Regions from separate parts of the Pseudomonas sp. m6p genome, predicted to be linked through region 3. Evidence: predicted binding sites of a transcription regulator. Region 3 holds the regulator's gene; each other region holds the start of a gene.
What was found. The regulator sigma-54, encoded in region 3, starts transcription at its own class of promoters, with help from an activator protein. The targets are predictions, from matches to a motif close to ANTGGCATNNANNTTGCTNT.

Region 1 (3,275 bases), 2.9 Mb from region 3:
TCGGGGGTATTCAATCAGGCGATGGTCAAGAAAGTCGGTGCCGATGACTTCCTGGCCAAATTCCGTCCTGATGACCTGGCATCCCGGGTAGTCGACCGGATCAAAGCAGCAGATATCAGCTAGGGGCCTTCTGCCCCTGGCGGTCAACACGATTTAAGAGGCGGCATCATTGTCTACGGGTAATTTGGATTTCGAACAGTTCCGGGTCTTCCTGGAAAAAGCCTGTGGCATTTTGCTCGGTGAAAACAAGCAGTACCTGGTCTCGAGCCGTCTCAACAAACTGATGGAGCAGCAAGGCATCAAGTCCCTGGGTGAGCTGGTACAGCGCATCCAGACCCAGCCGCGCAGCGGTTTGCGCGAGCAGGTGGTCGATGCCATGACGACCAACGAAACCCTGTGGTTTCGCGACACCTATCCGTTTGAAGTCTTGAAGAACAAGGTGCTGCCCGAGGCGATCAAGGCCAGCCCCAACCAGCGTCTGCGGATCTGGTCGGCGGCATGCTCGTCGGGTCAGGAACCGTATTCGCTGTCGATGTCGATCGACGAGTTCGAGCGCAGCAACCTTGGTCAGTTGAAGATGGGCGTGCAGATCGTTGCCACCGACCTGTCCGGCAGCATGCTGACCAACTGCAAGACCGGCGAGTACGACAGCCTGGCCATCGGTCGCGGTCTGTCCGCTGATCGCCTGCAGCGCTACTTCGACCCGAAAGGGCCGGGGCGCTGGGTGATCAAGGCGCCGATCAAGAACCGGGTGGAATTCCGTTCGTTCAACCTGCTCGACAGCTACGCCAGTCTGGGCAAGTTCGACATCGTGTTCTGCCGCAACGTGCTGATCTACTTCTCCGCCGAGGTGAAGAAAGACATCCTGTTGCGTATTCACAGCACGCTGAAGCCGGGCGGCTATCTGTTCCTTGGCGCGTCCGAAGCGCTGAACGGTTTGCCGGATCATTACCAGATGGTTCAGTGCAGTCCGGGGATCATTTACCAGGCGAAGTGAAACAAAGCATCAGGCATACAAAATCGGGAGCCCCAAGGGCTCCCTTTTTTATGCCTGATGCTTTGTTTCATGTAGGAGCTGCCGAAGGCTGCGATCTTTTGATCCTGTTTTGAAGGATCAAGATCAAAAGATCGCAGCCTTCGGCAGCTCCTACAGGGAGAGGTGTTAACAGGACGAAGCGGCAGAAAAGCGGCAGGCAGCGGAAACCGGTTGCCGCTTTTCTGGCATTGCCGCTTTGCCGATTCCCCGCAAAGCCCCGGTTTACCTGGGTTTTTGTGTTTGGCACGGCGCTTGCTAAAGCTCAGGTACGAAAAACCGCTCACCCGAAGGTTCCCGACATGAGCATCAGCTTCGATAAAGCGCTCGGCATTCACGAAAAGGCATTGGGTTTCCGTGCCCAGCGCGCTGAAGTGCTGGCCAACAACATCGCCAACGCCGATACCCCGAACTACAAGGCTCGGGATCTGGACTTCTCCAAAGTGCTCGAAGCACAGAGCCAGAAAAACGCCAACGGCACCATCGCCCTGAACATGACCAACAGCCGTCACATCGAAGCTGAAGGCCTGGGCAATGGCGACGAGTCGCTGATGTATCGCACGCCGATGCAGCCTTCGATTGACCAGAACACCGTGGATGCTCAGCTGGAACAGTCCAACTACGCGGAAAACGCCGTGGGCTTCCAGGCCAGCTTCACCCTGCTCAACAGCAAATTCAAAGGGCTGGTATCGGCCCTGCGCGGAGAGTAATCCATGTCCCTGTCCAGCGTTTTCAACATTGCCGGCAGCGGCATGAGCGCACAAACCACACGTCTGAACACCGTGGCGTCGAACATCGCCAACGCCGAAACCGTTTCGTCGAGCATCGACCAGACCTACCGCGCCCGTCACCCGGTGTTCGCCACCATGTTTCAGGGCGGCCAGAACAGCGGCAGCAACTCGCTGTTCCAGAGCCAGGACGCCGCAGGGCAGGGCGTGCAGGTACTTGGCGTGGTCGAAGACCAGAGCAACCTCGAAGCACGCTACGAGCCGAACCATCCGGCCGCTGACGCCAAGGGCTACGTGTACTACCCGAACGTCAACGTGGTGGAAGAAATGGCTGACATGATTTCCGCGAGCCGGTCGTTCCAGACCAACGCCGAAATGATGAACACCGCCAAAACCATGATGCAGAAGGTACTGACCCTCGGTCAGTAATAAGGGGCGACTGCCATGAGTGTTTCCGATACCACCAGCAGCCTGAGCATGAATGACATCCTGGCGAACTCCTCGAAGAAAACGAGCAGTACGACCACTGATGGCATTGCCTCGGCCACCAACAGCTCCACCGGCGGCCAAGCCCTGGGCAAGGATGCGTTCCTGCAATTGCTGGTCACCCAGTTGAAAAACCAGAACCCGCTCGACCCGCAGGACAACAGCGCCTTTGTTGCGCAGCTGGCGCAGTTCAGCAGCCTTGAGGGCATCACCACCCTCAACAGCACCGTCAGCTCGCTGGCCGGCAATTACAACTCGTCGCAGGCACTGCAGGCGTCGTCGCTGGTCGGTCGCAACGTGATCGTGCAGACCAACACCGTTCAACTGGACGACCCGAGCAAAGGCATGACCGGTTCGGTCACCGTTCCATCGTCGATTGCCGGCGGCACCGTCAGCATTACCGACAGCAGCGGCGCGGTCGTTCGCACCCTCGATCTGGGCAGTCGCGCCGCAGGCAGCGCGAGCTTCACCTGGGACGGCAAGGACAAGGACGGCAACCTGGTGAAGACCGGTACCTATACCGTCAAGGCCAACGCCTCGATCAATGGCACCTCGACCGATATGGCGACCTACCTGCCAGCCACGGTCAACAGCGTGACGATCAGCCAGACCGGTGGCGAGTTGATGCTCAACCTGTCCGGCAAGGGCACCGTCGCCCTGTCCAAAGTACAAACCATTGGTATATAGAGCCGACTAACCGGCACAAAGGAGTGGAATATGTCTTTCAATATCGGCCTTAGCGGTCTCTATGCAGCCAACAAACAACTGGACGTGACCGGCAACAACATCGCCAACGTCGCGACCGCCGGTTTCAAATCGTCCCGTGCAGAATTCGAAGACGTCTACTCGGCCACTCGCCTGGGTAGCGGCAGCAAGGTCATCGGCAACGGCGTGCGCCTGGCCAACGTGTCCCAGCAGTTCACCCAGGGTGACATCAACAACACCGGTAACGTGCTGGACATGGGCATCAACGGTTCCGGCTTCTTCACCATGAGCAACAACGGCTCGATTTCCTATACCCGTGCCGG
Region 2 (3,275 bases), 640 kb from region 3:
GACCTTGATTTCTTCTTCGGATTTCAGCGCGATGTAAGCGTCGATGAAGTCGTCGGAGAATACGCCGCCCTTGGTCAGGAACGCACGGCCCTTGTCCAGCTCTTCCAGGGCTTCTTTCAGGCTGCCGCAAACTTGTGGGATCTCTTTCGCCTCTTCAGGCGGCAGGTCATACAGGTTTTTGTCAGCGGCATCGCCTGGGTGGATCTTGTTCTGGATGCCGTCCAGGCCGGCCATCAGCAGTGCTGCGAAAGCCAGGTACGGGTTGGCAGCCGGATCCGGGAAGCGAGCTTCGATACGACGGCCGCGTGGGCTGTTGACGTAAGGAATACGGATCGAGGCGGAACGGTTGCGAGCCGAGTAGGCCAGCATTACTGGCGCTTCGAAACCTGGCACCAGACGCTTGTAGGAGTTGGTGGCCGGGTTGGTGAAGCCGTTCAGGGCCTTACCGTGTTTGATGATACCGCCGATGAAGTACAGGGCGGTTTCGGACAGGCCGGCATAACCTTCGCCAGCGAAGGTGTTCTTGCCGTCTTTGGCGATGGACATGTGTACGTGCATGCCCGAGCCGTTGTCGCCGTACAGTGGCTTCGGCATGAAGGTCGCAGTGCGGCCGTAAGCGTCGGCAACGTTGTGGACAACGTATTTCAGGGTCTGAACTTCGTCAGCTTTTTTCACCAGGGTGTTGAACTTGACACCGATTTCGTTCTGACCGGCAGTCGCCACTTCGTGGTGGTGAACTTCAACGGTCTGGCCCATCTCTTCCAGTGCGTTGCACATGGCAGTGCGGATTTCGTGGTCGTGGTCGAACGGCGGAACCGGGAAATAGCCGCCTTTGATACCAGGACGGTGGCCTTTGTTGCCGCCTTCGATGTCCTGGTCGGACATCCACGAACCTTGCTCGGAGTAGATTTTGAACATCGAGCCGGAGATGTCGGACTTGAACTTCACTTCGTCGAAGATGAAGAATTCTGGTTCTGGACCGGCGAAGACGGTGTCACCGATACCGGTGGTCTTCAGGTATTCCTCGGCGCGGTGCGCGATGGCGCGCGGGTCGCGATCGTAACCTTGCATGGTCGAAGGTTCGATGATGTCGCAAACCAGGATCAGGGTCGCGTCTTCGGTGAACGGGTCGAGTACGGCAGTATCGTCGTCCGGCAGCAGGATCATGTCGGAGGCTTCGATGCCTTTCCAGCCAGCGATGGAGGAACCGTCGAACATCTTGCCGACTTCGAAGAAGTCGTCTTCCAGCGCATCGCGAGCCGGCATGGTCACGTGGTGCTGAGTGCCTTTGGTGTCCGTGAAGCGCAGATCAATCCACTTGACGTCATGATCTTTGATGAGTTGAACCGACTTCGACATAGTGTCCTCCGGGTGGCTTAGGGCTTGGTAGTGGATGCCCTTAATTTGGGTGATGCCGGCGCAGATACTCTGCCAAGGCAACCTGCCTCACAAGGGAGCAAATTGCATGCCAGTGCCCCAGCATGGGTTTTTTGCCCCAATTTCACGCTTTCAAAGCAAGAAAGCGCCATAAAGGCGAAATTATCGCCCCTTAATGTAGCGCTTCAAATCAGAAATGACCCGTTTTGGTGCAAGTGAAACCTTCTGCATATTAACTGGTTAAACCTTGAGCAATTTCCGCTATAATCCGCGCCCCCCTTTTTCGGCTGGCCCTGCGCGCGCTGTTTTCATGAAACTAATCGTAAAAGTCTTCCCCGAGATCACCATCAAAAGCCGCCCTGTCCGGATGCGTTTCATCCGCCAGCTGGCCAAGAACATCCGCGCCGTGCTCCGCGATCTGGACCCGGCCGTGGTGGTGAACGGTGTGTGGGACAATCTCGAGCTGGAAACCCGCGTTACTGACCCCAAAGCCTTGAAAGAGATGGGCGAGCGCCTCACTTGTACTCCCGGTGTCGCGCACTTTCTGCAGATCGACGAATACCCGCTGGGCGACTTCGACGACATCACCGAGAAGTGCAAACAACACTACGGCGATGTGCTGGCCGGGAAGATTTTCTCGGTGCGCTGCAAACGTGCAGGCAAGCATCCGTTCAGCTCGATGGACGTCGAAAAATACGTCGGCAGCAAGCTGCGTCGTGAGTGCGGTGCCGCCGGAATCGACCTCAAAGACCCGGAAATCGAAGTTCGCATCGAAGTTCGCGACCAACGGTTGTTTGTCATCCACAGCCAGCACAACGGCATCGGCGGTTACCCGCTCGGCGCCCTGGAGCAGACGCTGGTACTGATGTCCGGCGGCTTTGACTCGACGGTTGCCGCGTACCAGATCATGCGCCGCGGCCTGATGGCGCATTTCTGCTTCTTCAATCTGGGCGGACGTGCCCACGAATTGGGCGTGATGGAAGTCGCGCATTTCATCTGGAAGAAGTACGGCAGCTCGCAACGCGTGCTATTTGTCAGTGTTCCGTTCGAAGAAGTGTTGGGCGAAATTCTCGGCAAAGTCGATAACAGTCATATGGGCGTCGTATTGAAGCGTATGATGTTGCGCGCATCGTCGGCCATTGCCGACCGGCTGCACATCGACGCGCTGGTCACCGGCGAAGCGATTTCCCAGGTATCGAGCCAGACGCTGCCGAACCTGTCGGTGATCGACTGCGTGACCGACAAACTGGTCCTGCGCCCGCTGATCGTCGCGCACAAGCAGGACATCATCGACACGGCCAACGAGATCGGCACCGCCGATTTCGCCCGGCACATGCCGGAGTACTGCGGGGTCATCTCGGTCAATCCGAAGACCGCCGCCAAGCGCCACCGTGTTGAGCACGAAGAGAAAGAATTCGACATGGCGGTCCTCGAGCGTGCGCTCGAAAACGCCAAACTGGTGCCGATCGATCGAGTGATCGACGAATTGGGCCAGGACTTGCAGATCGAAGAAGTCGGCGAAGCGCTGGCCGGTCAGATCGTCATCGACATCCGTCACCCGGATGCGGCCGAGGATGACCCACTGGAACTCGCCGGCATAGAAGTACAGACGATGCCGTTCTATGCAGTGAACGCTCGTTTCAAGGAGCTGGATCCGACTCGCCAGTACCTGCTGTATTGCGACAAAGGCGTGATGAGTCGCCTGCATGCTCACCATTTGCTCAGTGAGGGGCATGCCAATGTGCGCGTTTATCGACCGAGCTAAGTGCCCGGGGCTGTTTGCCTGTGGCCTGCGTCACCGGCCCCCCGACACCGCCGTCAAGCTGTAACGGCCATGCCGGACACTACTGTTAATCGCTGCCAAGACTTGTCAGCAAACCGAATCCTCTGATCGAGAT
Region 3 (3,275 bases):
TGTCCGGTGGTGAACGCCGTCGGGTGGAAATCGCCCGCGCCCTGGCGACCGCCCCGAAATTCATCCTGCTCGACGAACCGTTCGCCGGTGTCGACCCGATCTCGGTCGGCGACATCAAGCAGATCATCCATCACCTCAAGGCCAAGGGCATCGGTGTGCTGATCACCGACCACAACGTGCGTGAGACGCTGGATATCTGCGAGACCGCCTACATCGTCAACGACGGTCAACTGATCGCTGAAGGCGATGCGGCAACCATCCTTGCCAACGATCTGGTGAAGGAAGTGTACCTGGGCCACGAGTTCCGCCTCTAAAGCGCGAGCGCATTCGGCCAGCCGTCCGGGTGCTGTAACGCTGAAGCGCTTTTTTTATACGCTTTATTGTTACAGCGCTCTAGGCAAACACGACAGTTTCAGGCATATAATTTGCTTAAGTTTGGCGCTTCGGCGCCCTGTAGTGGATGGCGCATGCGCGCCGGCGAATAAGGTGTTAAGCCCCTGCCATGAAACCATCGCTAGTCTTGAGAATGGGCCAGCAGCTGACGATGACACCGCAGCTGCAACAGGCCATCCGCCTGCTCCAATTGTCGACCCTGGACCTGCAACAGGAAATCCAGGAGGCCCTGGAATCCAATCCGATGCTCGAGCGCCAGGAAGAAGGCGACGACTTCGACAACTCCGATCCATTGGCCGACAACGCCGAACAAAAAACCAACACCGAGATTCAGGAACCTTCCTATCAGGAAACCGCCCCGACGGTGGACAACCTGGAGGAAGGCGAATGGAACGAGCGCATTCCTAACGAATTGCCCGTTGATACCGCCTGGGAAGACGTCTACCAGACCAGCGCCAGCAGCCTGCCCAGCAGCGATGACGATGAGTGGGACTTCACCACCCGCACCTCCGCCGGGGAAAGCCTGCAAAGCCATCTGCTGTGGCAACTGAACCTGGCGCCGATGTCCGACACCGACCGCCTGATCGCCGTGACCCTGATCGATTGCATCAACAATCAGGGCTACCTCGACGAAACCCTCGAAGAAATTCTCGACGCCTTTGATCCGGAACTCGACATCGAGCTGGACGAGATCGAAGCCGTCCTGCATCGCATCCAGCAGTTCGAACCCGCCGGCATCGGCGCACGCAACCTCGGCGAATGCCTGTTGCTGCAACTGCGTCAGCTCCCGGCCAAGACTCCTTGGCTGAACGAGGCCAAGCGTCTGGTCAGCGATTACATCGATCTGCTTGGCAGTCGCGACTACAGCCAGCTGATGCGACGCATGAAGCTCAAGGAAGACGAGCTGCGTCAGGTCATCGAACTGGTGCAGAGCCTCAATCCGCGCCCGGGTTCACAGATCGAATCCACCGAAGCCGAGTACGTGGTGCCTGACGTGATTGTGCGCAAGGACAACGAACGCTGGCTGGTCGAGCTGAATCAGGAGTCGGTGCCTCGTCTGCGGGTCAATGCGCAGTATGCCGGCTTCGTGCGACGCGCCGACACCAGCGCCGACAACACCTTCATGCGCAACCAGTTGCAAGAGGCACGCTGGTTCATCAAGAGCCTGCAAAGCCGCAACGAAACCCTGATGAAGGTGGCCACCCAGATCGTCGAGCATCAGCGCGGCTTCCTGGAATACGGCGATGAAGCCATGAAACCGTTGGTCCTGCATGACATCGCCGAGGCGGTCGGCATGCACGAATCGACGATTTCCCGGGTCACCACGCAGAAATTCATGCATACCCCTCGGGGCATTTATGAACTGAAATACTTTTTCTCCAGCCACGTCAGCACCTCTGAAGGCGGTGAATGCTCCTCCACGGCGATCCGCGCGATCATCAAAAAACTGGTCGCGGCGGAAAATCAGAAAAAGCCATTGAGTGACAGCAAGATCGCTGGTTTACTGGAGGCACAAGGCATTCAGGTGGCTCGCCGCACCGTCGCCAAGTACCGCGAATCCCTCGGGATCGCGCCTTCGAGCGAACGCAAGCGGTTGATGTAAGCCACGTTACAGCGTTCCAGTGGCAGGCTATCCGGCCTGCCGCTTTATGCACTGGCAACGAAGGAGAAGCTGTATGCAAGTCAACATCAGTGGACACCAACTGGAAGTGACCGAACCTCTGCGCACCTACATCAACGAGAAACTCGAACGATTGGAGCGCCATTTCGACAAGATCACCAACGTGCAGGTCACGATGTGCGTCGAAAAGCTCAAGCAGAAAATCGAAGCCACCTTGCATATTCCCGGCAGCGAAGTGGTCGCCAACGCAGAAGATACCGACATGTATGCTGCGATCGACTCACTGACCGACAAGCTGGATCGCCAACTCAAAAAGCATAAGGAAAAGACCCAGAGCCTCCTCCAGGGCGCAACCGGTCGTTAACACCCCCAACCCATGATCCGACTTGAAAGTATCCTGACCCCCGGCCGTTCCCTGGTGAACGTGCCGGGCGGCAGTAAAAAGAAAGCCCTCGAACAGATTGCCAACCTCATCCATAAAGAAGTGCCGGATCTGGCCATGCAGGATGTGTTCGATGCGCTGATCGCCCGTGAGAAACTCGGTTCCACCGGTTTCGGCAACGGCATCGCCATTCCCCACTGTCGCCTCAAAGGCTGCGAAGCGCCTATCAGCGCATTGATGCACCTTGATGCCCCCATCGATTTCGATGCCATCGACGGCGCTCCGGTTGACTTGCTGTTTGTCCTGCTGGTCCCGGAAGCGGCCACCGATGCTCACCTGGAATTACTGCGCCAGATCGCCAGCATGCTCGATCGCAAGGAAGTGCGCGAAAAACTGCGCAGCGCACCGAGTAACGAAGCCTTGTATCAGGTCGTCCTGAGCGAGCAGAACGGTCATTAATCATGCGTTTGATCATCGTCAGCGGCCGCTCCGGCTCGGGTAAAAGTACTGCCCTGGATGTCCTTGAGGACAACGGCTACTACTGCATCGACAACCTGCCGGCCGGCCTGCTGCCGGAACTCGCCGAACGCGCCCTGATTCATACCGAGCTGGCCCAGCCGCTGGTGGCCGTGTCGATCGATGCACGCAATCTGCCGAGCCACCTGTCGCGTTTCCCCGAACTGCTTGAAGAAGTCCGTGCCCGGCACATCCAGTGCGATGTGTTGTATCTGGATGCCGACGAAGAAACGCTGCTCAAGCGCTTCTCGGAAACCCGCCGGCGCCATCCGCTGAGCACTGCCAATCGTTCGCTGGCCGAAGCGATTCAAGACGAGACGGCCCTGCTGGGCCCGATTGCGGACCTGGCCGACCTCAAGGTCA

Region 1: the regulator sigma-54 is predicted to act here: its motif matches at 1,276-1,295, upstream of flgB (flagellar basal body rod protein FlgB).
Region 2: the regulator sigma-54 is predicted to act here: its motif matches at 1,454-1,473, upstream of glnA (glutamate--ammonia ligase).

Annotation. Positions count from the first base shown of each region.
Region 1 is NZ_CM147084.1:4,029,648-4,032,922, reverse strand. It holds gene ACYZUM_RS18300 (chemotaxis protein CheV) at 1-123, shown strand, start outside; gene cheR (protein-glutamate O-methyltransferase CheR) at 170-997, shown strand; gene flgB (flagellar basal body rod protein FlgB) at 1,336-1,743, shown strand; gene flgC (flagellar basal body rod protein FlgC) at 1,747-2,190, shown strand; gene flgD (flagellar hook assembly protein FlgD) at 2,206-2,934, shown strand; gene flgE (flagellar hook protein FlgE) at 2,965-3,275, shown strand, end outside.
Region 2 is NZ_CM147084.1:6,289,733-6,293,007, forward strand. It holds gene glnA (glutamate--ammonia ligase) at 1-1,359, opposite strand, end outside; gene thiI (tRNA uracil 4-sulfurtransferase ThiI) at 1,688-3,142, shown strand.
Region 3 is NZ_CM147084.1:183,398-186,672, reverse strand. It holds gene lptB (LPS export ABC transporter ATP-binding protein) at 1-314, shown strand, start outside; gene ACYZUM_RS00810 (RNA polymerase factor sigma-54) at 503-1,996, shown strand; gene hpf (ribosome hibernation-promoting factor, HPF/YfiA family) at 2,070-2,378, shown strand; gene ptsN (PTS IIA-like nitrogen regulatory protein PtsN) at 2,391-2,855, shown strand; gene rapZ (RNase adapter RapZ) at 2,858-3,275, shown strand, end outside.